3 regions of the Terribacillus sp. DMT04 genome follow, and region 2 is predicted to be linked to each of the others. Evidence: a T-box and tRNA genes for the amino acid it is inferred to sense, from the RefSeq annotation. Region 2 holds a T-box; the other regions hold tRNA genes.
What was found. A T-box is a leader RNA that pairs with one kind of tRNA and senses whether it is charged. The one in region 2 lies ahead of trpS (tryptophan--tRNA ligase), so its partner is inferred to be a tRNA-Trp.
Positions count from the first base shown of each region.

Region 1: it encodes a tRNA-Trp, which carries the amino acid that the T-box ahead of trpS (tryptophan--tRNA ligase) is inferred to sense. The anticodon was not compared.
Region 3: it encodes a tRNA-Trp, which carries the amino acid that the T-box ahead of trpS (tryptophan--tRNA ligase) is inferred to sense. The anticodon was not compared.

Region 1 covers NZ_CP077639.1:908,952-916,291, reverse strand. The annotation lists gene KS242_RS05025 (hypothetical protein) at 1-1,012, opposite strand, end outside; gene KS242_RS05020 (VanZ family protein) at 1,228-1,812, shown strand; gene KS242_RS05015 (aspartate/glutamate racemase family protein) at 1,838-2,530, opposite strand; gene KS242_RS05010 (aldo/keto reductase) at 2,700-3,773, shown strand; gene KS242_RS05005 (VOC family protein) at 3,868-4,251, opposite strand; gene KS242_RS05000 (methyl-accepting chemotaxis protein) at 4,813-5,634, opposite strand; tRNA gene KS242_RS04995 (tRNA-Leu) at 5,772-5,853, opposite strand; tRNA gene KS242_RS04990 (tRNA-Cys) at 5,869-5,942, opposite strand; tRNA gene KS242_RS04985 (tRNA-Gly) at 5,950-6,024, opposite strand; tRNA gene KS242_RS04980 (tRNA-His) at 6,098-6,170, opposite strand; tRNA gene KS242_RS04975 (tRNA-Trp) at 6,189-6,262, opposite strand; tRNA gene KS242_RS04970 (tRNA-Tyr) at 6,264-6,349, opposite strand; tRNA gene KS242_RS04965 (tRNA-Phe) at 6,358-6,430, opposite strand; tRNA gene KS242_RS04960 (tRNA-Asp) at 6,458-6,534, opposite strand; tRNA gene KS242_RS04955 (tRNA-Met) at 6,706-6,780, opposite strand; tRNA gene KS242_RS04950 (tRNA-Val) at 6,818-6,893, opposite strand; tRNA gene KS242_RS04945 (tRNA-Glu) at 6,918-6,992, opposite strand; tRNA gene KS242_RS04940 (tRNA-Ser) at 7,009-7,100, opposite strand; tRNA gene KS242_RS04935 (tRNA-Asn) at 7,103-7,177, opposite strand; rRNA gene rrf (5S ribosomal RNA) at 7,190-7,302, opposite strand.
Region 2 covers NZ_CP077639.1:1,095,601-1,102,940, forward strand. The annotation lists gene KS242_RS05865 (metal-sulfur cluster assembly factor) at 53-364, shown strand; gene KS242_RS05870 (hypothetical protein) at 455-781, shown strand; gene KS242_RS05875 (DUF2929 family protein) at 811-990, opposite strand; gene KS242_RS05880 (hypothetical protein) at 1,099-1,698, shown strand; gene KS242_RS05885 (hypothetical protein) at 1,716-1,904, opposite strand; gene fabF (beta-ketoacyl-ACP synthase II) at 2,130-3,368, shown strand; gene KS242_RS05895 (YjbA family protein) at 3,572-4,324, shown strand; gene trpS (tryptophan--tRNA ligase) at 4,359-5,345, opposite strand; T-box leader at 5,402-5,606, opposite strand; gene KS242_RS18300 (DUF3899 domain-containing protein) at 5,662-6,051, opposite strand; gene KS242_RS05910 (peptide ABC transporter substrate-binding protein) at 6,353-7,340, shown strand, end outside.
Region 3 covers NZ_CP077639.1:893,993-901,332, reverse strand. The annotation lists gene KS242_RS04895 (PQQ-dependent sugar dehydrogenase) at 1-57, opposite strand, end outside; gene KS242_RS04890 (NADP-dependent oxidoreductase) at 320-1,255, opposite strand; gene KS242_RS04885 (carbon starvation CstA family protein) at 1,647-3,107, shown strand; gene KS242_RS04880 (GNAT family N-acetyltransferase) at 3,277-3,735, opposite strand; tRNA gene KS242_RS04875 (tRNA-Leu) at 4,293-4,374, opposite strand; tRNA gene KS242_RS04870 (tRNA-Cys) at 4,390-4,463, opposite strand; tRNA gene KS242_RS04865 (tRNA-Gly) at 4,471-4,545, opposite strand; tRNA gene KS242_RS04860 (tRNA-His) at 4,619-4,691, opposite strand; tRNA gene KS242_RS04855 (tRNA-Trp) at 4,710-4,783, opposite strand; tRNA gene KS242_RS04850 (tRNA-Tyr) at 4,785-4,870, opposite strand; tRNA gene KS242_RS04845 (tRNA-Phe) at 4,879-4,951, opposite strand; tRNA gene KS242_RS04840 (tRNA-Asp) at 4,979-5,055, opposite strand; tRNA gene KS242_RS04835 (tRNA-Met) at 5,225-5,299, opposite strand; tRNA gene KS242_RS04830 (tRNA-Val) at 5,336-5,411, opposite strand; tRNA gene KS242_RS04825 (tRNA-Glu) at 5,436-5,510, opposite strand; tRNA gene KS242_RS04820 (tRNA-Ser) at 5,527-5,618, opposite strand; tRNA gene KS242_RS04815 (tRNA-Asn) at 5,620-5,694, opposite strand; rRNA gene rrf (5S ribosomal RNA) at 5,707-5,819, opposite strand; rRNA gene KS242_RS04805 (23S ribosomal RNA) at 6,078-7,340, opposite strand, start outside.

The sequences.
Region 1 (7,340 bases), 190 kb from region 2:
CTGTTAAAGAGACGGCAAACGCCATATTCTTGCTCACATTTAAAATCTTGCCTGCTAGGAAAGAGAAGATATACATTCCAATAATTCCAATGATGATTGTTCCTATTAAAGGATATAATATTTCCAGCATCATGCTTGGTGTTGCCTTATTTAAACCATCAAAGATAAACAGCATTAATACTAGTACTGCGATTCCAAAACCATTCGCTTTTTGCAATGTTTGCTTTTCCAGGAATCCCATGCTAGTGGCAATTACCCCAAACAATAAGCAAAGTACATATGGGCTGATCTCAACCACTGGTCCCAGTAAAGTTGAAACAAGATAAGCTGCATAAGACACAAGTGCCAACTTGAAAAACTTATAGAAGTCGGTATTGTACTTTTCCGGCAGTCTCCATCTTTGTGCGTGCGGTTCTACTGTTGCAGCAATTTCTGCTTTAGCATCCTTTTGCTCTGTTACTTGCAGTTCACCATTTCGATAAAGCTCCAGCAGTCGCTTGCCTTCTTTTTTCAAAAAGATTGATGTAATTGGGTAGCCAGCAAATCCTTGAATCACATAGATAACAACGGCAAATACCGCTAATGAAGAAAGACCAGCCGCACTAGCTGCATCTGACATGAGAAGCGAAGAAACAATTCCTCCGACCAATGGAGGCACCGCAACAACCATCGTTTCAAATCCAAAGATTAACGTTCCAACACTCAATAATGTAACGACAACTCCTAATATGCCAGCAAGTGCAATCACGATTGTTTTCCACTGCGCCTTCAGTTCTTTCAAAGATAATAACGTTCCCATGTTCGTAATCAATAAATACATGATCATTGTCGCTACCACAGGCGGCACACCAGCTAATGACACAATATCTTTCGGGAAGAAAGTCCAATATCCGGCGAGAAATAAAATAGCACAAACAAATACAGACGGGACCCATGCTTTCGTTCGAACTGCTACCATATCACCAATAAATAAGATAAAAGTAAGGATTACTAGAGCTAATAATTGTGACATAAGGACCCTCCTACCAACATTTGCATGAATTTTCTTAAAATATAAACATGTTAGCATGGTATTACATTTTAAGTTTTCAGTCAATTGAATGTGTTAATTTTTTTATCTATTTTGGTTCTGCATGCTCTTTTTCTAGCTAGTTTGAGAGATTACAATATGGGGCAATAGAATATATGTAAGTTCTCCGCTACTACAAGCTTAAAGGATAGATGCTCGTGAATAATGCATATGCTGTTGATTACAATTTAAATCCGCCGCTATTTTTACTTGTCTTTATCGTATTTTTTATTTTCTTGTATTTCTACTACAATAAAATAAAAAGGAAGCATTTTAATCTTAGAAAATTATTTATCATCGGTGCCATTCTCTTTTATGCATTGTCTGTTTTTAAGCTCACCCTCCTCCCTATTACGATAGTTTACAATGCTTCTATATTCTTTGACCTACCAAGTCAGCATATGTATCAGCTAAACCCTTTTGAAACAATCACAAGCTCATTACATGCAGGAAATTACAGACAAGTGGTTGGAAACCTTATCATGCTCCTGCCTCTCCCGATACTAATAGGTGTGCTAAACAGAAGAACACCTAGCTTTTCTAAGTTCTTCATAGGTACCGTACTTCTAGTCCTAATCATTGAACTAGCACAGTTAGCATTGGATTTTATTACCGGCGTACCGAATGCAGTAACAGATATTGATGACTTTATAATGAATGTGCTAGGAGCACTTCTCGGTTGGATTATTATAAAGATATACTTTTTAAATTTAGAACATAAAAAAAGATTGCGTAGAAACTGAGGATTCTAGGCAATCTTTTTCTGTATTATTCATCAAGTGAAGCACGAACAGCCTCCAGTGCATGAATTGTCGTTGTATCAAATAAAGGGACTTGTGAATCAGTTTGCTGCAGCAGTAAACCAATCTCTGTACAGCCTAGGATTATTCCTTCCGCACCTTGTTTTTCCAAGTCTTCTATAACACTTTTATAATATTGTCTAGAAGGCTCCGAGATTATCCCTAAGCATAACTCTTCGTAAATCACTCTATTCACTTCTTGTCTCGCCGTTTTATCTGGAACAATTACTTCTATACTATTGGACGCAATACGTTCCCGGTAAAAATCCTGCTCCATTGTATAAGATGTCCCTAATAAGCCTACTTTTTTTATGTTCGCTTCTCGTATTTGTTTGGCCGTTGCATCAGCAATATGTAAGATTGGAATGTTAATATTCTCTTCTATGGAAGCTGTTACCTTATGCATGGTGTTAGTACAGATGACGATAAAGGAAGCCCCGGCTTTTTCCAAGGAAGATGCCGCTTCGCCGAGCAGTTCCCCCGCTTTCTGCCAGTCACCTTCCGCCTGATATGTTTCAATCTCGTGAAAATCAACGCTGTACATCACGCACTTTGCAGAATGTAGTCCGCCTAATTCCTTCTTTACTTCTTCGTTTATAATACGGTAGTATTCGGTGGTAGACTCCCAGCTCATACCGCCAATAAGGCCAATATTTTTCATCCGCTCTCCCCCTTCTCATAGATTTGTTCTATTTAAATTACCTAGTAACAGAACAATTGTCAAACTTAAAAAACAATGCATAGTGATGCTGGCATAAGCTTCAGTTTTACTATATCAAGCACCGGGTAAATTAACTAAAATGCTAATTATGCACAAACAGGAGGATATCATGGAATATATCAATTTAGGTAATTCTGGTCTGCGTGTTCCGAAGTATATTTTAGGAACGATTCCGTTCAGCGGAACGAATGGCTTTGAAGCGACCGGCAATGTACAGAAAGATGAAGCGCGTCGTATGGTAGATATGTCTTTAGAAGCTGGTATAAACATGTTTGATACGGCCAATCTTTATTCGAAAGGTGATGCGGAGCGTGTACTCGGCGCCGCTATTAAGGGACGCCGAGACGACGTGCTGCTCACATCTAAGACTGGATTTCAATTAGGTGACGGTCCAAATGACGGAGGCGCATCACGTGTTAATATCGAGAAATCAATTGATCAGTCCTTGCAGCGTCTAGGTACTGACTACCTCGACTTGTACTTTGTGCACCTATGGGACGGGCGCACGCCAGTTGAAGAGACAATTGAGGCTATGACAAACCTCGTCAAATCCGGAAAGATCCGATATTGGGGAGTATCCAACTATAGCGGCTGGGCGCTTGCGCGAACTTTCTCTGTCGCAGAACAGCAGCCGGGTTATATTCCACCAATCACGCAGCAAATCTACTACACACCAGAAGCACGCGAAGCAGAATATGAGCTGCTTCCAGCAGGAAAAGAACTTGGTATCGGCAACATGATCTGGAGCCCGCTTGGTGAAGGTCTTCTTAATGGTAAAATAGGACGCAATAAAACAGCACCAGAAAACACCCGCCAAGGCGGAGGCTGGCCAGAGCCTTGGGTACAGGATGAAGAACGCCTTTACAAAGTAATCGATGCACTCGAAGAAGTTGCATCCAACCATAACGCATCCGTACCGCAAATCGCTTACACCTGGACTAAAGACCGTCCAAACGTCGGCCCAATTGTTATAGCAGCCCGCAATGAACAACAATTAAAAGAAAACATCGATTCCTTTGACATGCAACTGACCCAAGAAGAACACAACCTAATTGAGTCAGCAGCACGACCAGCACCTCTCTACCCAAACTGGCACCGCGCCATGAGCTCCTTCGAAAAAGGAAGCCCAGTAGAAATGCCTTATTTGGAAGGGTATAAGCAGTCGATGGGGTTGGATGACTAATTAAAATACCAAAATAGAGCCTTATAAGGCTCTATTTTGGTATTTTATCAATTAACTTATAATGCAGCTTGGATTTATCACAACATTTTTGCAGTTATTGCTGCAATAACTGAATAAGATTACCACATGTATCATCGAAAACAGCAATCGTGTTTTCTCCCACCTTTGTCGGTTCCATCGTGAATACCACGCCTTTTTCCTTTAACTGTTTGTACTCTTGATGTATATCAGCAACCCCAAACATGGTCGCTGGTATACCTTCAGAAAAGATTTTCGTCTGATATTCTTTTGCGGCGGGATGAATATTTGGTTCGAGTAAAAGCTCGGTACCTCCTTGATCATCTGAAGAAACTAGTGTTAGCCATCTGTATTCTCCTGCGGGGACGTCATTCTTTTTTGTAAAGCCTAGTATTTCGGAGTAAAATGTCAATGCCTTGGCTTGATCATTAACAAATAGACTGGTAACAATTATTTTCAAGATTCTTTCTCCTCCTTGGTGTATATTATGTTGTGACGCATTTGTAATCTTACTATAGATAGAAGCTCTTTTTAAATAATAACTTGAAACTTACTCCCTAGGATTCCTCAACCACAAAAATTTCAAAGCATTTATCAATAAGCGATATAAGGTTCATTTTAACAGAAGTGACATCCTTCACTTCACGCTGAACTCCTATATGCTCCATCAAGTGTTTATGCTCTCCGCTCTTAAGGCAAAAGTAATTACCTTTATCACCTGTACAAGTAAGCTCATAAATTTTCTTTATTGCATTGCCTTGTAACAAGCAGTTTCTGTCAAACAGGAACTATGCTTGCATCAAAACATCTTCTGTGGCATCTGATTTTAAGTGAATCTTCCATGTGTTGTTAGTTCTATAAATGTTGATTTCCACTGCGAACTAGTGGTTGTTCAAGTTAAAGAAGCCTCTGCTAAATCATGATTGAGCTTTAAAAACTAAGGGGGGAAAGAGAACTAAATTATAGTTCTCTCCTCCCTTATATAACAATCAGTTTATTATAAAAATATTGATTTTTAAATCTACAACTTATTCGCAAACTGATTCAGCTTATCTGCCATTACTTTAATTTCTTCGATAAAAGCGGATGTCTGTTTAATGGAATTTGCTTGTTCTTCTCCAACAGCTGCTACCTTTTCTATATAAATTCCCATCTGCTGGGCTGTTTGTTGCATTTGATTCATTGTTTTATTGATAGAGTCTGTTGATGCAACAGTTTCATTAGATAATTTACGTATTTCTTTGGCTACAACTTCAAATCCTTTACCATATTCCTTGGCACGCGCAGCTTCAATGGCAGCGTTTAATCCTAATAAATTCGTCTGATCTGCCACTTGCTTAATAATAGTCAAGACTTCAGCTGTTTGACTGACATCTTCACCAGCTTTGTGCGATTGCTTGAGCAACTCGTGGGAGTGACTCTCTAAAGAAGCTGAACCTGATTTAATCTGATCAATTTGTTCATTTGCTTGAGAAAGAGAGATTGAAATTTGGTCTGCAATCGTTCTCAATTCTGTTTGCCTTCTTAATTGAACTGCAATTCCTCCAATAATGTTACCTTTTCTATCCTGTACCGGATTGGCGGTACCAGTAAACTCAAAGCCATAAAAATCTGCTGGTACATTTTCTTGTAAATAACGATCTTCTCTTATAGCTATAGCTAACGGTTCTTTAGGATTAAGTTCTTGTCCCTTCTTTATATTCAGATCAATCTCTTCACCAGGAAAGTAGGCAACGAACTTTTGTAAATCACATACTGCTATTGATAAATCTGCTGGTACGGAAGCTTTTATTACAGGAATAATAGCAATAATACTATCTAAAGAATCGACTCTTTGTAACATATGAAGTTGTCCCCATTTCTTTTTTTACCTTACCTACATGCTAAGTTTGTTTGTTAAGCAGCTGAGAAATTTTACAAATAAAAAAAGGACTTAGGAATAATTATCCTAAGTCCTTTCTAAGGCATAATGCCTTGTGATACCGGTGGCCGGGGTCGAACCGGCACTCCTTGCGGAACACGATTTTGAGTCGTGCGCGTCTGCCAATTCCGCCACACCGGCATGTTATAAATGCAATGGAGGCGGCAACCGGATTTGAACCGGTGGTCAAGGTGTTGCAGACCTTTGCCTTACCACTTGGCTATGCCGCCAATATTATGGAGCGAAAGACGGGATTCGAACCCGCGACCCCCACCTTGGCAAGGTGGTGTTCTACCACTGAACTACTTTCGCATAAACTTAAGGTATCGGATTCCGGTTGGAATCCTTACCTGTTTCTTGGCTATAGCCTGAAAGCTATATAGAGGGCGATCGATGGGGATTGAACCCACGAATGCCGGAGCCACAATCCGGTGCGTTAACCACTTCGCCACGACCGCCATAGAATTAAAATAAAATGGCAGGGGTAGTAGGAGTTGAACCCACATCGACGGTTTTGGAGACCGTTGTTCTACCATTGAACTATACCCCTATGGTGGAGGGAGTAGGACTCGAACCTACGAACCCGATGGGAGCGGATTTACAGTCCGCCGCGTTTGGCCAACTTCGCTATCCCTCCGATTAGAGTGGCTCGGGACGGAATCGAACCGCCGACACACGGATTTTCAGTCCGTTGCTCTACCGACTGAGCTACCGAGCCATATGTAACATATACATGTTGTATAAGTGGCGGTCCGGACGGGACTCGAACCCGCGACCTCCTGCGTGACAGGCAGGCATTCTAACCAACTGAACTACCGGACCACTTAATAGATTATCAATTTCACTAGCTAAGAAGTAAATCAACGTAGAAAGTGAACTGTAATGGTTGCACCTTTCAGGTACTCCATTTTAAAAGATAATAATGGTTGCACTCTTCGAGTACTCCCCATGTTCACTGCTAAGAAGCAAGCCGACGTAGAAAGTGAACTAATATGGTTGCGGGGGCAGGATTTGAACCTGCGACCTTCGGGTTATGAGCCCGACGAGCTACCCCTGCTCCACCCCGCGATAATAAAAGGTAATATAGATATGAAGTTAAATCATATGGTGGAGGATGACGGGCTCGAACCGCCGACCCTCTGCTTGTAAGGCAGATGCTCTCCCAGCTGAGCTAATCCTCCAGGATTGGTCTTAATAAAGTATAATGGTGACCCGTACGGGATTCGAACCCGTGTTACCGCCGTGAAAGGGCGGTGTCTTAACCGCTTGACCAACGGGCCATTTATGTAAGTCTTATGGCGGAGAGCGAGGGATTCGAACCCTCGAGACCGCGTTAGCAGCCTACACGATTTCCAATCGTGCTCCTTCGACCACTCGGACAGCTCTCCAATGGCTCCACAGGCAGGATTCGAACCTGCGACCGATCGGTTAACAGCCGATAGCTCTACCACTGAGCTACTGTGGAATGATCGAGATTGCCTGGCAGCGTCCTACTCTCGCAGGGCGAACCCAACTACCATCGGCGCTGAAGAGCTTAACTACTGTGTTCGGCATGGGAACAGGTGTGACCTCTTCGCTATTACCACCAGACCTCTTATGTATCTTGTTGCCTTTTCTCAAGGACAAAT
Region 2 (7,340 bases):
TAAATAGATGCAGACAAACAGTTATTGGAACTGATTTAAAGGAGGAGCAGACATGGATCAGGCATTAGAAGAGAATATGATGGGTGCACTGGAGAATGTTATCGACCCCGAACTTGGTATCGATATCGTAAACCTTGGACTAGTGTACGGCGTAGATATAGATGAAGATGGTACAGGCATCGTAACGATGACATTAACAGCAATGGGCTGTCCGCTTGCTGGTCACATTGAACAAGATGTGAAGCGAGTTCTTATGGATATTCCTGAAGTAAAAGAAACGAAAGTAAATATCGTATGGAGTCCGCCATGGTCTAAAGACCGTATGTCCCGCTATGCTAAAATAGCGCTCGGAATTCCGGATTGATGCAAATCCTCCTGCATAAGCAGGAGGATTTTTTTGCACAACTGAACCTTTCCCAGCATAGGCTGTGGGTGAAAAGGGGGAAGGTTCATCGTGACACATTCTTATGAACAATATCCGCAATTAAAGCAGATGATGGATAAATGTAAGCAGCACAAACATCAGTATGTAATGGTGCAGTTATTGGATGGCTATCAAATGGATGGTATTATCTTAGATGTAGATGACGAGTACGTTCATCTTGCAATACCGGCTTCGGAACAGTATGACTATGTGGAACAAGATGACTATCGGTATGGCTATCCTGGTTACCCGGGATATGGCTACGGATATGGTTACGGTTATGGTCCGCGCAATCGACTGCGCCGATTAGTTTTGCCGCTTGCTGGTTTAGCTGCCCTTAGCTTGATTCCATGGTAATAGAAAAAACCTTGCCGGTTGGCAAGGTTTTATTCGTTTTCTTCCGCATTTGGAAGGACTGCAGATAAAGTCCAGACGCCTAGACTGAAGATGATTGTCATGACAATCACAAGTGACATGTCATAAGGATCACCAGACATACTTGTCAGTACGAACGCTGCAACAGCACTAAGAACGAATCCCCAAATAATGGTTACGATAAATCGCATTAGTATCACCTCTATTACTCACACATATACTTCTATAATAGCAGGTTCCGGCTAAAAAGAAAACGATTCTTGTGCATTTGCTCACATGAATAGAAGAGGTGGTTCAGTATGCATTTTCTCATCGACAACTGTTACTCTTTTGAAGGCTATCATCTGGTTGAAACGTTATTGGAAGAAGGGCATGAAGTGTCAGGTATCCATTCTTCCGTTTTATCAAATAAGGAAGCGCATTTGAGTATGTATCTTGGCCGGCATGCATTATTTGAAGAAGGTATTCAAGAGAAAGATTATGCTGCTTATGTGACTTTTTTCGGGGAAGGAGAGAAGCAAGTTAGTGCCCATCGTCGTGTGAATTTACAGTATGATAAATCAGATGATACTGATACAGATGCAGAAGTACGAATTCTGCTGCCCATCTTATATGGAAAATGGATGCCAAGAGACACAGACACTCTGCAATGGGAGGGAAAGACTATTCCTTTTGATGATGCCTTTTTCCGTGCACATGCGCTGCCAATTCAGTCAGTTATGCAAACTGTCAGCAAACTGCTGGCGGGAGATACGAGATCTAAGAATTATCGTTTTTATGCAAAAGATGTCTGTCCGGAGCAGGAAGATCAGGCAGTTATTGCTTTTACACGTAATTTGCAGGATGATTTAATCACATTACATCAACACTATGCGAAATTCAGTCAATTCTATAAATAAGCCCTGCTCCGTCCAGTTTATTTTGAAAGAAATTTCATGGCGTGTTTCTTTACGTGTTTTACATATGGAGAAAGCTGGTCATACGTTTCCATAAGCGTGCCAGCGGTCTCCATTAAATTAAACTCCTTTTTTGGTTCCTCCTTCGCAGCCTCTTGCTTCCTAGTCCCAAATAAAAAAGTGTCCATACGGGAATTATTTCGTTTCATTTTCACACCTCCATGCGTTACAATATGTCCGGAAAGTGCATCTTGAGTATGCCGCTACCTAGCAAAAGAAATTTTGTTATATGTTTTAAGCTTACAGAACGCCAAAAATACGTTACAATATATCTCAGATTATGCACTTTATCTATATAAATATGGTCTATTTTATTTTTGGCCAGTTAGAACAGCTTCAGCTAGTATTTTGGCTGAAGGAGGAGGAACAAACGTATGGAAAAGAAAAGAGTTGTTGTCACAGGCATTGGTGCAGTGACACCAGTAGGAAATGACGCCGCAACAATGTGGCAGAACCTTTTAGAAGGAAAATCGGGTATTGACTATCTTACTCGAGTAAATAAAGACGACTACCCTGCAAAAGTGGCAGCGGAAGTAAAAGACTTCAATCCAGAAGATTATATGGAAAAGAAAGATACTAAACGGATGGATTTATTCACCCAATACGCCGTTGCTGCAAGTAAAATGGCAGTAGAAGATGCGAAGCTTTCCATTACCGAAGAAAATGCAAATCGTATTGGGGTGTGGATTGGATCTGGTATCGGTGGTATGGGAACGTATGAAGAACAGTTTGAGAAACTAATGACAAAGGGTCCTCGCCGTGTGAGCCCTTTCTTCGTCCCAATGATGATTCCGGACATGGCTTCCGGACAAGTATCCATTCAGCTGGGTGCAAAAGGTATTAACTCTTGTACGGTTACTGCTTGTGCATCAGGTGCAAACTCCATTGGAGATGCTTATAAAGTTATCGAGCGCGGAGATGCAGATATCATGATTACCGGCGGTACAGAAGCGCCGCTTACGAAAATGGCATTCGCTGGCTTTGCTGCTGCGAAAGCTCTTTCCTTTAATGATGATCCAGCTACTGCAAGCCGCCCATTTGATGCAAACCGTGATGGTTTTGTTATGGGAGAAGGAGCCGGTATCTTAATTTTGGAATCCCTTGAATCAGCCCTAGAACGCGGTGCAACGATTTATGCAGAAATCGCAGGATACGGTTCATCAGGCGATGCTTATCATATTACAGCACCTGCTCCAGAAGGCGAAGGAGCTGTCCGTGCGATGCGTCAAGCGATGGATGACGCCGAGCTGCAAGCAGAAGATATTGATTATGTTAACGCCCATGGGACAAGCACGGAATTGAATGATAAATTTGAAACGGCGGCCTTAAAACAGCTGTTAGGCGATCATGCGTATCAGACAGCTATTTCCTCAACGAAATCCATGACAGGCCATATGCTAGGCGCTGCGGGAGCAGTTGAAGCAATTATCTGTGTTAAATCGATTCAAGATTCGGTTGTTCCGCCAACAATCAATCAGTCAGAGAAAGATCCGCTTTGTGATTTAGATTATGTACCAAATGTGAAACGGGAGCAAACTGTCCGTGCTGCATTAAGCAATTCACTTGGATTCGGCGGCCATAATGCAGCTCTCGTATTCAAACAATATCAATAAAAGCAAAAGCCTCCTAGCTAATTTTAGGAGGTTTTTTTGTTACTCGATTACTGGTTCAGAAGAATAAAACTTTGCTGGTTGGTCATAATGTATCCTACTACAAGCCACACGGCACGCGCTCCCCACACCCAATAGATCTAGCAGCATGCAAGTGCGTACCAGTGTCGGATTAGCAGAATCGAAAAGCAAAGTGAGGGTTATCTATGTTATTTATGCATGATATTTGGGTGAACTGGTTCGAAGGTGAGGAAAATGGTTATAACGTATGCTCATTTCATGAATGGCGTAAAGAAGATGGAATCGAACTGCTGGATCAAGTACCACTGCTTTACATAGAAGATTCGCTGTTCGCCTACATTGAAAATGATTTACAAGAGTTGCCGAAAGCAATGCTGGACTTGATTCACCGAAAAGCTTTCTTGCGAAAAAATCAAGAGCGGATTGCGATCGATTATGCATGCATTGTAACGAACGGAAAAGCCATTCTGGCGGTTGATACGATGGGATATATCACTCCTGTTCGGAAAAGCCGACTGATTCCCAGGCAAGAGCGGCTTGTTTATCAGATGATTGAAGATGCACAGCCGGAGAGCTTTGAATGGCGGACAGGAGAGGATGAGAAACAGTATCATATCTTATCGCTTCAACCTGACTTGATGGTCGGATTGACTCGGAAGGAAAGGCAGTTAAAGCAGCTGCTTATGATGGCGATGGATCAGCTGGAAACGAGCGAGAATCTCGAACAGGTCCGCTACTGGCTGACGGAATGGAAGCCGGAGGAATATCATGTGAATCGGTCCTTGAACTTCCAAGAAGCATGGAAAAAACTATACGAAGGTGTCTCGGTTGGCTGGAGCAGAAAACAAGAAGAACTTTGTGAAAAGATGGTAAAAGGGCAGCCGTTTTACGAAAAACTATGGGAATTAGAACAAAGCGACCAGGCAAAAACGTCATAAAAAATGACCGGCAGATAAAACTGCCGGTCATTTTTTATTTGCCGCGACCTAATCCCATCGCTTTTTTTGCTTTTCTTAACGTCTTGTTGGCAGCTGCCTGTGCGCGTTCTGCGCCCTTATCAAGCACCTCGTCCAATTCATCGCTTTCCAGCCATTCATAATAACGCTTCTGAAGCGGAGCAAGCATATTCACAACAGCATCCGCAACCGCTTGTTTAAAATCACCATAACCGCTCTCAGCAAATTCTTGTTCACTTTCTTCAATCGTTTTATTCGTCGCAACAGAGTACATGGTCAACAAATTGCTGACACCTGGTTTATTTTCTTTATCGTAGCGCACGATGCCTTCAGAATCCGTAACGGCACTCTTAATTTTCTTCTCAATCTGTTTCGGTTCATCTAAGATAAAGATAGAAGCTTTCAGATTTGAATCTGACTTGCTCATTTTCTTTGTCGGCTCCTGTAAAGACATAATACGTGCGCCAACTTTAGTGATTTGGATATCTGGAACAGTGAATATGTTGTTGAATCGGTTATTGAACCGTTCCGCCACATTTCTTGTCAATTCCAAATGCTGCTTTTGATCATCTCCGACAGGTACAATATCGGTATTGTATAGAAGAATATCGGCAGCCATCAGCGGGGGATACGTAAGCAAAGCAGCAGAGACGCCATCCTTACCATCTGATTTATCTTTGAATTGGGTCATCCGTTCCAATTCACCGATATAACTAATTGATTGAATCATCCAGCCCAACTGTGTATGCGCAGGCACTTCCGATTGGATGAAAAGAACCGATTTTTCTGGATCAATACCAGCAGCCAGATATAGCGCTGCAAGTGAGCGGATCTGCTTCTTTAGCTTTAATCTGTCTTGTGGTACTGTAATCGCATGTTCATCAACGATACAGAAGTAGCATTGATTTTCTTCCTGTAATGCTGGAAACTGGCTAAGAGCACCAATATAGTTACCAAGCGTTAAACTGCCGCTAGGCTGAATACCTGAAAAGATTGTCTTCATTGTCATCTTCCTCCTAAAAAAGTCCATAAAAAAATCCATTCGCTAACCTGCTTGTATGCAGGGACGAATAGACCGCGGTGCCACCCTCATTACCCTTCTATTGAAGGATCACTTAACGCAGTTAACGCCTGCCAAAACGTCGGGAGACAACCCCGCAGCTCCGAAAACCCACTTTCCGCTACTCATAGTGCCCGTTTACACCAGCCACGAGCTCTCTTCAACTAGAGGAGTACCGTACTACATTTTCATCTTCGCTTTTTTAAACTTGTTAGTTAACTATTATATGCATCTTGCGACCGGTTTGCAAGCCGGTCTGTCAGATGAGGTAATATATAGCCAGCAGGATAAGCATTAGACCGATTAGGACGGCTGCTTGGAACTGCATATACCGTAGAAATGAGCGGTTCACCCATTGAGAGGGGCTACCGTTATCATCAAAATCAAATAATCCCCTACTCATTATCTTTCCGAATCTGCGAAAGCTTCTTGTGAGACCATCCAATATTCTGCCTTTAATAACAAATAAAAGTAAAGCAACGACAAAATAAAAGAAAGCAACGTAAAAGAGTGAATTAATGAACGTAAGTAAGTTCAGTACATCAGAAGTGAAAAATAGGATGCTTATAATTATTAGGTTGACCAATAATAATATGAAATGTCCTTTACCAAGCAAAATAAAAACCGCCTTCGTAATATGATGTACCATTATATCATAATTGCTTTCTAGTATTTTAGTAATCGAATCTTTTAGGTAAAAGGAGCGATATCAAGTTTAATGCACAGTAAAATTGTGTGAATAACATAAAATAAAGAAGAAAATCATCATTACAAACTAGGTATATAGTCCTCTTTTTCGTTATGAAAATGCAATGTTTTCGCACTTTTGTAAAATTCCTATAAATTTAGGGGTGCACAAATTGTGAGAAAACTTGTATAATTCTAATTGCGAACAAGTTGTTCGTTGAATGTTGAAAAAATTTAGAATTTTTGGGGAGGTCATGTTTTACATGAGAAAGAAGAACTGGTTATTAGTTGCACTTGTTTTAGTACTTAGTTCATTCCTAGCAGCATGTTCCGGCGGCTCTGACAGCTCAGGCGGAGATGGCGGAAGCGGAGATAGCGCTTCAGGCTCTGCGAATGGAGAACAGGTATTTAATTTGATTATTGGTGATGAGATACCATCCATGGATTCATCACTCGCTGATGACCAATATGGTATTCAGTGGACTTCGGAAACGCAGGAAGGCCTTTATCGTCTTGCTGAAGATGGTTCTCTTGCAGAAGGTATCGCTACTGGCGACCCTGAAGTGAGTGAAGATGGTATGACTTGGACATTCAAACTTCGTGAAAATGCAGAGTGGGAAAATGGAGACCCGGTTACTGCAAACGACTTTGTTTTCGCTTGGCAGCGTGCAATCAATCCAGATACTGGTTCTGAATACGGTCCATATATGATGGGCGGCGTTATTAAAAATGCTAACGCTATTAACTCAGGCGAAATGGAAGTTGACCAATTAGGAGTTAAAGCAGTAGACGATTACACTCTTGAAGTACAATTGGAGAATCCAACTCCATACTTCGAATCTCTAACCACTTTCCCTACTTTTATGCCATTAAATCAGAAATTTGTTGAAGAACAAGGTGAAAATTACGCGCTTGAACCTGAAAACTTGCTTTCTAACGGACCTTTCAAAATGACTGAATGGAACCATGGAAGCTCAATGAAATTCGAAAAGAATGATACTTATTGGGATGCTGAAAATGTTCAGCTAGAAGAAATCAACCTGCAAGTAGTAAAAGATATTGCTACAGGTGTGAACTTGTACGATACAGGAGAAGTTGACCGTGCACCATTGACCGCGGAATTCGTTGATCAGCGTATTAATGATCCAGCTTACATTCCTGTTGCAACTATGTCTTCTTGGTATCTAAAGCTTAACCAAAATCGTCTTGGTGAAGAAACGCCATTAGCAAATATTAATGCACGAGAAGCAA
Region 3 (7,340 bases), 200 kb from region 2:
ACTTATGGGCAGTTTAAGAATTCTTGTATCTATCTTTTTAGTAGAGAGATTTTTCAATGTTGTTGCCTCCTGCCAGCAAGTATTTTTGATTTCAGCTTCTCCAGATGTTGGTGTTTCTAACCGCGAGTAAAGAAAGAGGTCACCTAGTTGTCCCCGTAAAGTGTTCTTTTTACACAACCCTATCAGGGATTCGGCTATCATACCTTTGAATATATACAAAACAAGATTAGCAGCAAAAAAAAAGACCCTAACTTTACGTTAGAGTCCTAAGTAAACAGCTTAGATATGCTTCTTAGTGACAGCAATTAAGGCGTTACATTTATTTAACCTTAATTACAATTTTCCCTTTAGCGTGATGTGTCTCACTTAATTCATGTGCTTTTTGTAAATCTTCCACTGAAAATCCATATACACTGCCCACTTGAGGCTTCACTATTTCTTTCTCAAGTAATTCCCCTATTTCACCTAATTGTTTACCATTTGGCGTTAACCAATAAGAGCTTGCTGTTACTTGATGCTTTTCTGCTAATTCTTCATCCGGTTGTCCGGCAATCGTCACCAGTCTGCCGCCAGACTTTAATATTTGGAAGCTTTTATCTAGAATGTCTCCGCCCATTGTGTCAACAACTGCATCATAATCACTTAATTCTTCTTCAAACTGTTGTGTGCGGTAATCAATGAATTCATCTGCACCTAGCTCTTTGACATATGCTTCATTTTTTTCACTTGCAGTTGTAGCGACATACGCTCCCAAATGTTTTGCCATTTGAATGGCTAAGCTTCCTACACCGCCAGCACCTGCTTGGATAAGTACTTTATCTCCTTGCTTCACTTTTGTATTATCCACTAAACATTGCCAAGCGGTTAAGCCTGCTAGCGGAATAGAAGCAGCTTCTTCAAACGTCAGGTTGCTAGGCTTTTTCGCCAGCAATTCCTCATCCACAGTCGTAAATTCCGCATAAGTACCTTCTCGGGTTGTATCCGGTCGCGCAAAAACTTCATCCCCAACCTGATAATCCTTCACTTCATCCCCAACTTCTACGATTTTACCTGCAACATCCCAACCGAGGATAATGGGGAATGACCAGTCAAGCATCTGCTTCAAGTACCCTGCACGAAGCTTCCAATCAATCGGATTAATAGAAGTAGCATAAACCTCAACAAGTACTTGGTTTGCCTTTAATTCTGGTTTCGGCAGCTCTTGCTCTTTCAACACATCTTTACTGCCATATTCATTAATAATAATTGCACGCATCATTAGCACTCCCTTTTTACAAGATATATCTGCAAGATCTAGTATTAGTTGCTTCCTAAAAAGTCATTCCTTTTCTCAAAGCTTCCTAAAATCTAATTAAGTTTATCTATCCTGTATATATATTTAAATACAATTATTATTGTAGCTTTATACAACTCGAAATTAAACTAAAGTGCTTAAGGCGATAATTCAACATAAAAGCGGTCTCTTACATGTCAACCTCTGTATCTTCAATTGCATGTACAAATCATTTCTCCTTAAGAATGTGCGCCGCAAAAAATATGCTCTTCATACATTAAAATAATTGATGCTTAAAATAACTGGATTTTTGAATGTCTTTTATAATATAATGATGAAAACGTTTACAAATGTATTGATGGAGGGGAACAATATGATTACTTTTTTTGTAGCGATACTAGCATTGGTTGCTGCGTATTTCACGTATGGAAAGTACGTTGAGAAGGTATTTGGACCGAATGAACAACGACAGACACCAGCATATGCTAATAAGGACGGTGTCGATTATGTACCAATGAACAAACAGAAAAATGCATTAATCCAATTACTAAATATAGCCGGTACTGGTCCTATCTTTGGTCCCATTATGGGCGCATTGTACGGCCCTGCAGCATTCTTATGGATTGTACTTGGTTCAATCTTTGCTGGAGCAGTACATGATTACTTAACTGGCATGATCTCCATTCGTAATAGAGGTGCTCATATTCCGGAACTTGCCGGAAAGTTTCTAGGCAAAGTTTCCCGTCATTTAGTGAACGTTTTTGCTTTACTGCTTTTATTGCTGGTTGGTACCGTATTTGTTACAACACCAGCCTCACTATTGCATAATTTAATTGATGGCAGGGTTGCTTTAGTAGCTATTATTCTCGTTATCTTTGCTTATTATTTTTTATCTACTATTCTCCCAATTGATAAGATTATTGGGCGCGTCTATCCGTATTTTGGAGCTCTATTAATTATTGGTACAATCGCTGTAGGTGCCGCGTTATTAATTAAAGGCTATTCAATCCCTGAATTATCATTAACAAATATGCACCCGGCTAATTCACCCATATTTCCGATACTATTCTTAACAATTACTTGTGGTGCATTATCAGGATTTCACGCAACACAATCTCCACTTATCTCAAGAACAACACAAAATGAAAAACAAGGACGTTATATTTTTTACGGCATGATGATTGCCGAAGGTGTTATCGCAATGATATGGGCAGCCGCCGCAATGACAATCTTTGATGGACAAAGTCTGCAAGGGTTAATAAATGAGGGTACAGCTTCCCTGGTAGTTAGTGAAATCTCCATGACCTTACTAGGAGCGGTTGGCGGTACAATAGCCGTTCTTGGTGCAGTAGTGTTACCAATTACCTCTGGTGATACAGCGTTCCGAGCAGCACGAAATATTATTGCCGATTACATCAATATAAGCCAGACCAAAACAGCAAAACGGTTAGCGATTGCGATTCCGATGTTTGTAGTTTCCTACTGGTTAACAACCATTGATTTTAATCTCTTATGGCGCTATTTCTCATTTGCCAACCAAGGAACGGCAGCACTTGCTCTTTGGATCGGCACCATGTATCTGTTTGTGAAAAAGAAAAACTACTTCATCGCCTTACTTCCAGCGTTATTCATTACTGATATGGTGTTAACTTACATCCTTTACGATAGTAATCTCGGTTTTGGCTTATCCTATGGGACAGCACATACAGGAGGTATTATCATAACAGCCATCATCACTGCTCTGTTCTTCTGGAAAGGAAGCAAAAATAGAAAAGAAAACTTAGCTGTCGATATGGAAGTACTTCCTCTTCGTAAAGCTGAGAAAATCAATTAATTAAAAAGGAGTTAGGTGAGCGCATTCACCTAACTCCTTTTGTTCTTATAGGTAAGAGAGGATGCTTGTTTAGCAAACGCCTTAATAAATATTCTCAGACTAAAGTACTGCAGTTTGTTGAAGAATGCTATTGTTCACTTTATCTTTCTAATAAGATATTTATCAAAGGTTACCGACTAACTTTTAAAAGTAAAATAGTTTCACTTTCCTCTAACAACTCGCCTGTGTTTATGAATCCAAGTGATTCATAAAATCGAAGTGCCGAATAATTATCTGGTTCTGTTGAAAGACCAATATAATGACAGTCATCATTCTTATTAAGCATATCTATGACTTGCTGCATTGCCTCTTTCCCGTATCCTTTTCTTTGATAAGAGACATCAATCATAAATCTAGGAATCCAATGCTTCCTTTCTTCAATCTCGTCTGGATCATATTCCGTTATCACAAAACCTATAACTTCATCATCCAAATGTATGGCGTACGGTGTAAAATTGGAATGTACCTTAGACTCTGCAATAGAGTAGACATTAGGAGCAATTCGAGCAACTTGATCCTCTGCTAGCTTTAGGTTTAGACATGCATACATATTTTTTACAGTTAATTCCTGAATTGATATTTGAGCCATACACATTCTCCTCCAGATAATATTAACAGCTAAAATTTCTGAGTAAATAAACATGACGAATAGCTTAACGGTTTTACTTAAGCGGGACAAAACAGAAAAACGCAGGAAAATTCACAAGCTCAATCAAACAACGCTTTTATAATACAAATCTGCATTATTGCTACTACTTAATAAATCAAGAACTAACTATACAAAAGCACTTTCTAATGAATCAGCAGCAGCAGTTATAACAGCTCTTAAGTAAACCTATGCACCTAAATTTGATACTCCTGTAACTAGTAATGAAGAGGAGGATATTTACATCGTTCTATCAAGTGAATCCAAACTCATTCCTAAAATCTATGTTTATTATCTCCCGGAAATTACTTCGATAATTTATCTTCACTTTTTACATAGAATAATCCTCTTCAAAGTTCTTTACCCTAGTAAGAGAAACTGCTTGACCTGATACATAGTATACGTCCCATCTATATCTTTTAATAAATAATTGAACGCAAAAAAGACCCTAACTTAACGTTAGCGTCTTAATTTGACAGCTTTGGCATACTGTCTGATGATACCGGTGGCCGGGGTCGAACCGGCACTCCTTGCGGAACACGATTTTGAGTCGTGCGCGTCTGCCAATTCCGCCACACCGGCATATTGCAAATGCAATGGAGGCGGCAACCGGATTTGAACCGGTGGTCAAGGTGTTGCAGACCTTTGCCTTACCACTTGGCTATGCCGCCAATATTATGGAGCGAAAGACGGGATTCGAACCCGCGACCCCCACCTTGGCAAGGTGGTGTTCTACCACTGAACTACTTTCGCATAAGATATAGGCATAGGATTCCACTAGGAATCCTACCCTTTTTCTTGGCTATAGCCTAAAAGCTATATAGAGGGCGATCGATGGGGATTGAACCCACGAATGCCGGAGCCACAATCCGGTGCGTTAACCACTTCGCCACGACCGCCATAGAATTAAAATAAAATGGCAGGGGTAGTAGGAGTTGAACCCACATCGACGGTTTTGGAGACCGTTGTTCTACCATTGAACTATACCCCTATGGTGGAGGGAGTAGGACTCGAACCTACGAACCCGATGGGAGCGGATTTACAGTCCGCCGCGTTTGGCCAACTTCGCTATCCCTCCGATTAGAGTGGCTCGGGACGGAATCGAACCGCCGACACACGGATTTTCAGTCCGTTGCTCTACCGACTGAGCTACCGAGCCATACATAAGATATACATGTTGTATAAGTGGCGGTCCGGACGGGACTCGAACCCGCGACCTCCTGCGTGACAGGCAGGCATTCTAACCAACTGAACTACCGGACCACTTAATAGATTATCAATTTCACTAGCTAAGAAGCAAGTCGACGTAGAAAGTGAACTAATATGGTTGCACCTTTCAGGTACTCCCTTTAAAAGATAATATGGTTGCACTCTTCGAGTACTCCCCTTGTTCACTGCTAAGAAGCAAGCCGACGTAGAAAGTGAACTAATATGGTTGCGGGGGCAGGATTTGAACCTGCGACCTTCGGGTTATGAGCCCGACGAGCTACCCCTGCTCCACCCCGCGATAATAAAAGGTAATAGATATGAAGTTAAATTCATATGGTGGAGGATGACGGGCTCGAACCGCCGACCCTCTGCTTGTAAGGCAGATGCTCTCCCAGCTGAGCTAATCCTCCAGGATTGGTCTTGATAAAGTATAATGGTGACCCGTACGGGATTCGAACCCGTGTTACCGCCGTGAAAGGGCGGTGTCTTAACCGCTTGACCAACGGGCCATCTATGTAAGTCTTATGGCGGAGAGCGAGGGATTCGAACCCTCGAGACCGCGTTAACAGTCTACACGATTTCCAATCGTGCTCCTTCGGCCACTCGGACAGCTCTCCATGGCTCCACAGGCAGGATTCGAACCTGCGACCGATCGGTTAACAGCCGATAGCTCTACCACTGAGCTACTGTGGAATAATCAAGATTGCCTGGCAGCGTCCTACTCTCGCAGGGCGAACCCAACTACCATCGGCGCTGAAGAGCTTAACTGCTGTGTTCGGCATGGGAACAGGTGTGACCTCTTCGCTATTACCACCAGACAAATCAAGAATTCAATTGGATGAACCCTCAAAACTAGATAAGAAACTTCATGCTTTTACATCTCATGCGCTGCCAAGCACCGGAGTGCTTGGTCTTTGGCGTTGACTTACTAAGTTCTAGCTGCGTTGAGCTAGATCCAGCTACAGAAACCAGAAACTACGGCTTAAGCGATAAATCCCTGCGTGAAGAAATACACTTCACTCCGGGCTTTCTCACTTATTCCTCCGTTTCTAAACGGTTTCTTTCGCTTTTCGTTTTTAGTTAAGTCCTCGATCGATTAGTATTCGTCAGCTGCACGTGTCACCACGCTTCCACCTCGAACCTATCTACCTCATCGTCTCTGAGGGATCTTACTCATTTAAAATGATGGGAAGTCTCATCTTGAGGGGGGCTTCATGCTTAGATGCTTTCAGCACTTATCCCTTCCGCACGTAGCTACCCAGCTATGCTCCTGGCGGAACAACTGGTGCACCAGCGGTGCGTCCATCCCGGTCCTCTCGTACTAAGGACAGCTCCTCTCAAACTTCCAACGCCCACGACGGATAGGGACCGAACTGTCTCACGACGTTCTGAACCCAGCTCGCGTACCGCTTTAATGGGCGAACAGCCCAACCCTTGGGACCGACTACAGCCCCAGGATGCGATGAGCCGACATCGAGGTGCCAAACCTCCCCGTCGATGTGGACTCTTGGGGGAGATAAGCCTGTTATCCCCGGGGTAGCTTTTATCCGTTGAGCGACGGCCCTTCCATACGGCACCGCCGGATCACTAAGCCCGACTTTCGTCCCTGCTCGACTTGTAGGTCTCGCAGTCAAGCTCCCTTCTGCCTTTGCACGCTACGAATGATTTCCAACCATTCTGAGGGAACCTTTGGGCGCCTCCGTTACTCTTTGGGAGGCGACCGCCCCAGTCAAACTGCCCACCTGACACTGTCTCCGAACCGGATAACGGTTCTGGGTTAGAATGTCAATACAGCCAGGGTGGTATCCCACGGATGCCTCCACCGAAGCTAGCGCTCCGGTTTCTAAGGCTCCCACCTATCCTGTACAAGCTGTACCAACATTCCATATCAGGCTACAGTAAAGCTCCACGGGGTCTTTCCGTCCTGTCGCGGGTAATGCGCATCTTCACGCATAGTATAATTTCACCGGGTCTCTCGTTGAGACAGTGCCCAAGTCGTTGCACCTTTCGTGCGGGTCGGAACTTACCCGACAAGGAATTTCGCTACCTTAGGACCGTTATAGTTACGGCCGCCGTTTACTGGGGCTTCGGTTCACAGCTTCGGGACGAAGTCCCTAACCATTCCCCTTAACCTTCCAGCACCGGGCAGGTGTCAGCCCCTATACTTCGCCTTACGGCTTTGCAGAGACCTGTGTTTTTGCTAAACAGTCGCTTGGGCCTTTTCACTGCGGCTTCTCCTAAAAAGAAGCACCCCTTCTCCCGAAGTTACGGGGTCATTTTGCCGAGTTCCTTAACGAGAGTTCTCCCGATCATCTTCGGTTACTCACCGTGCCTACCTG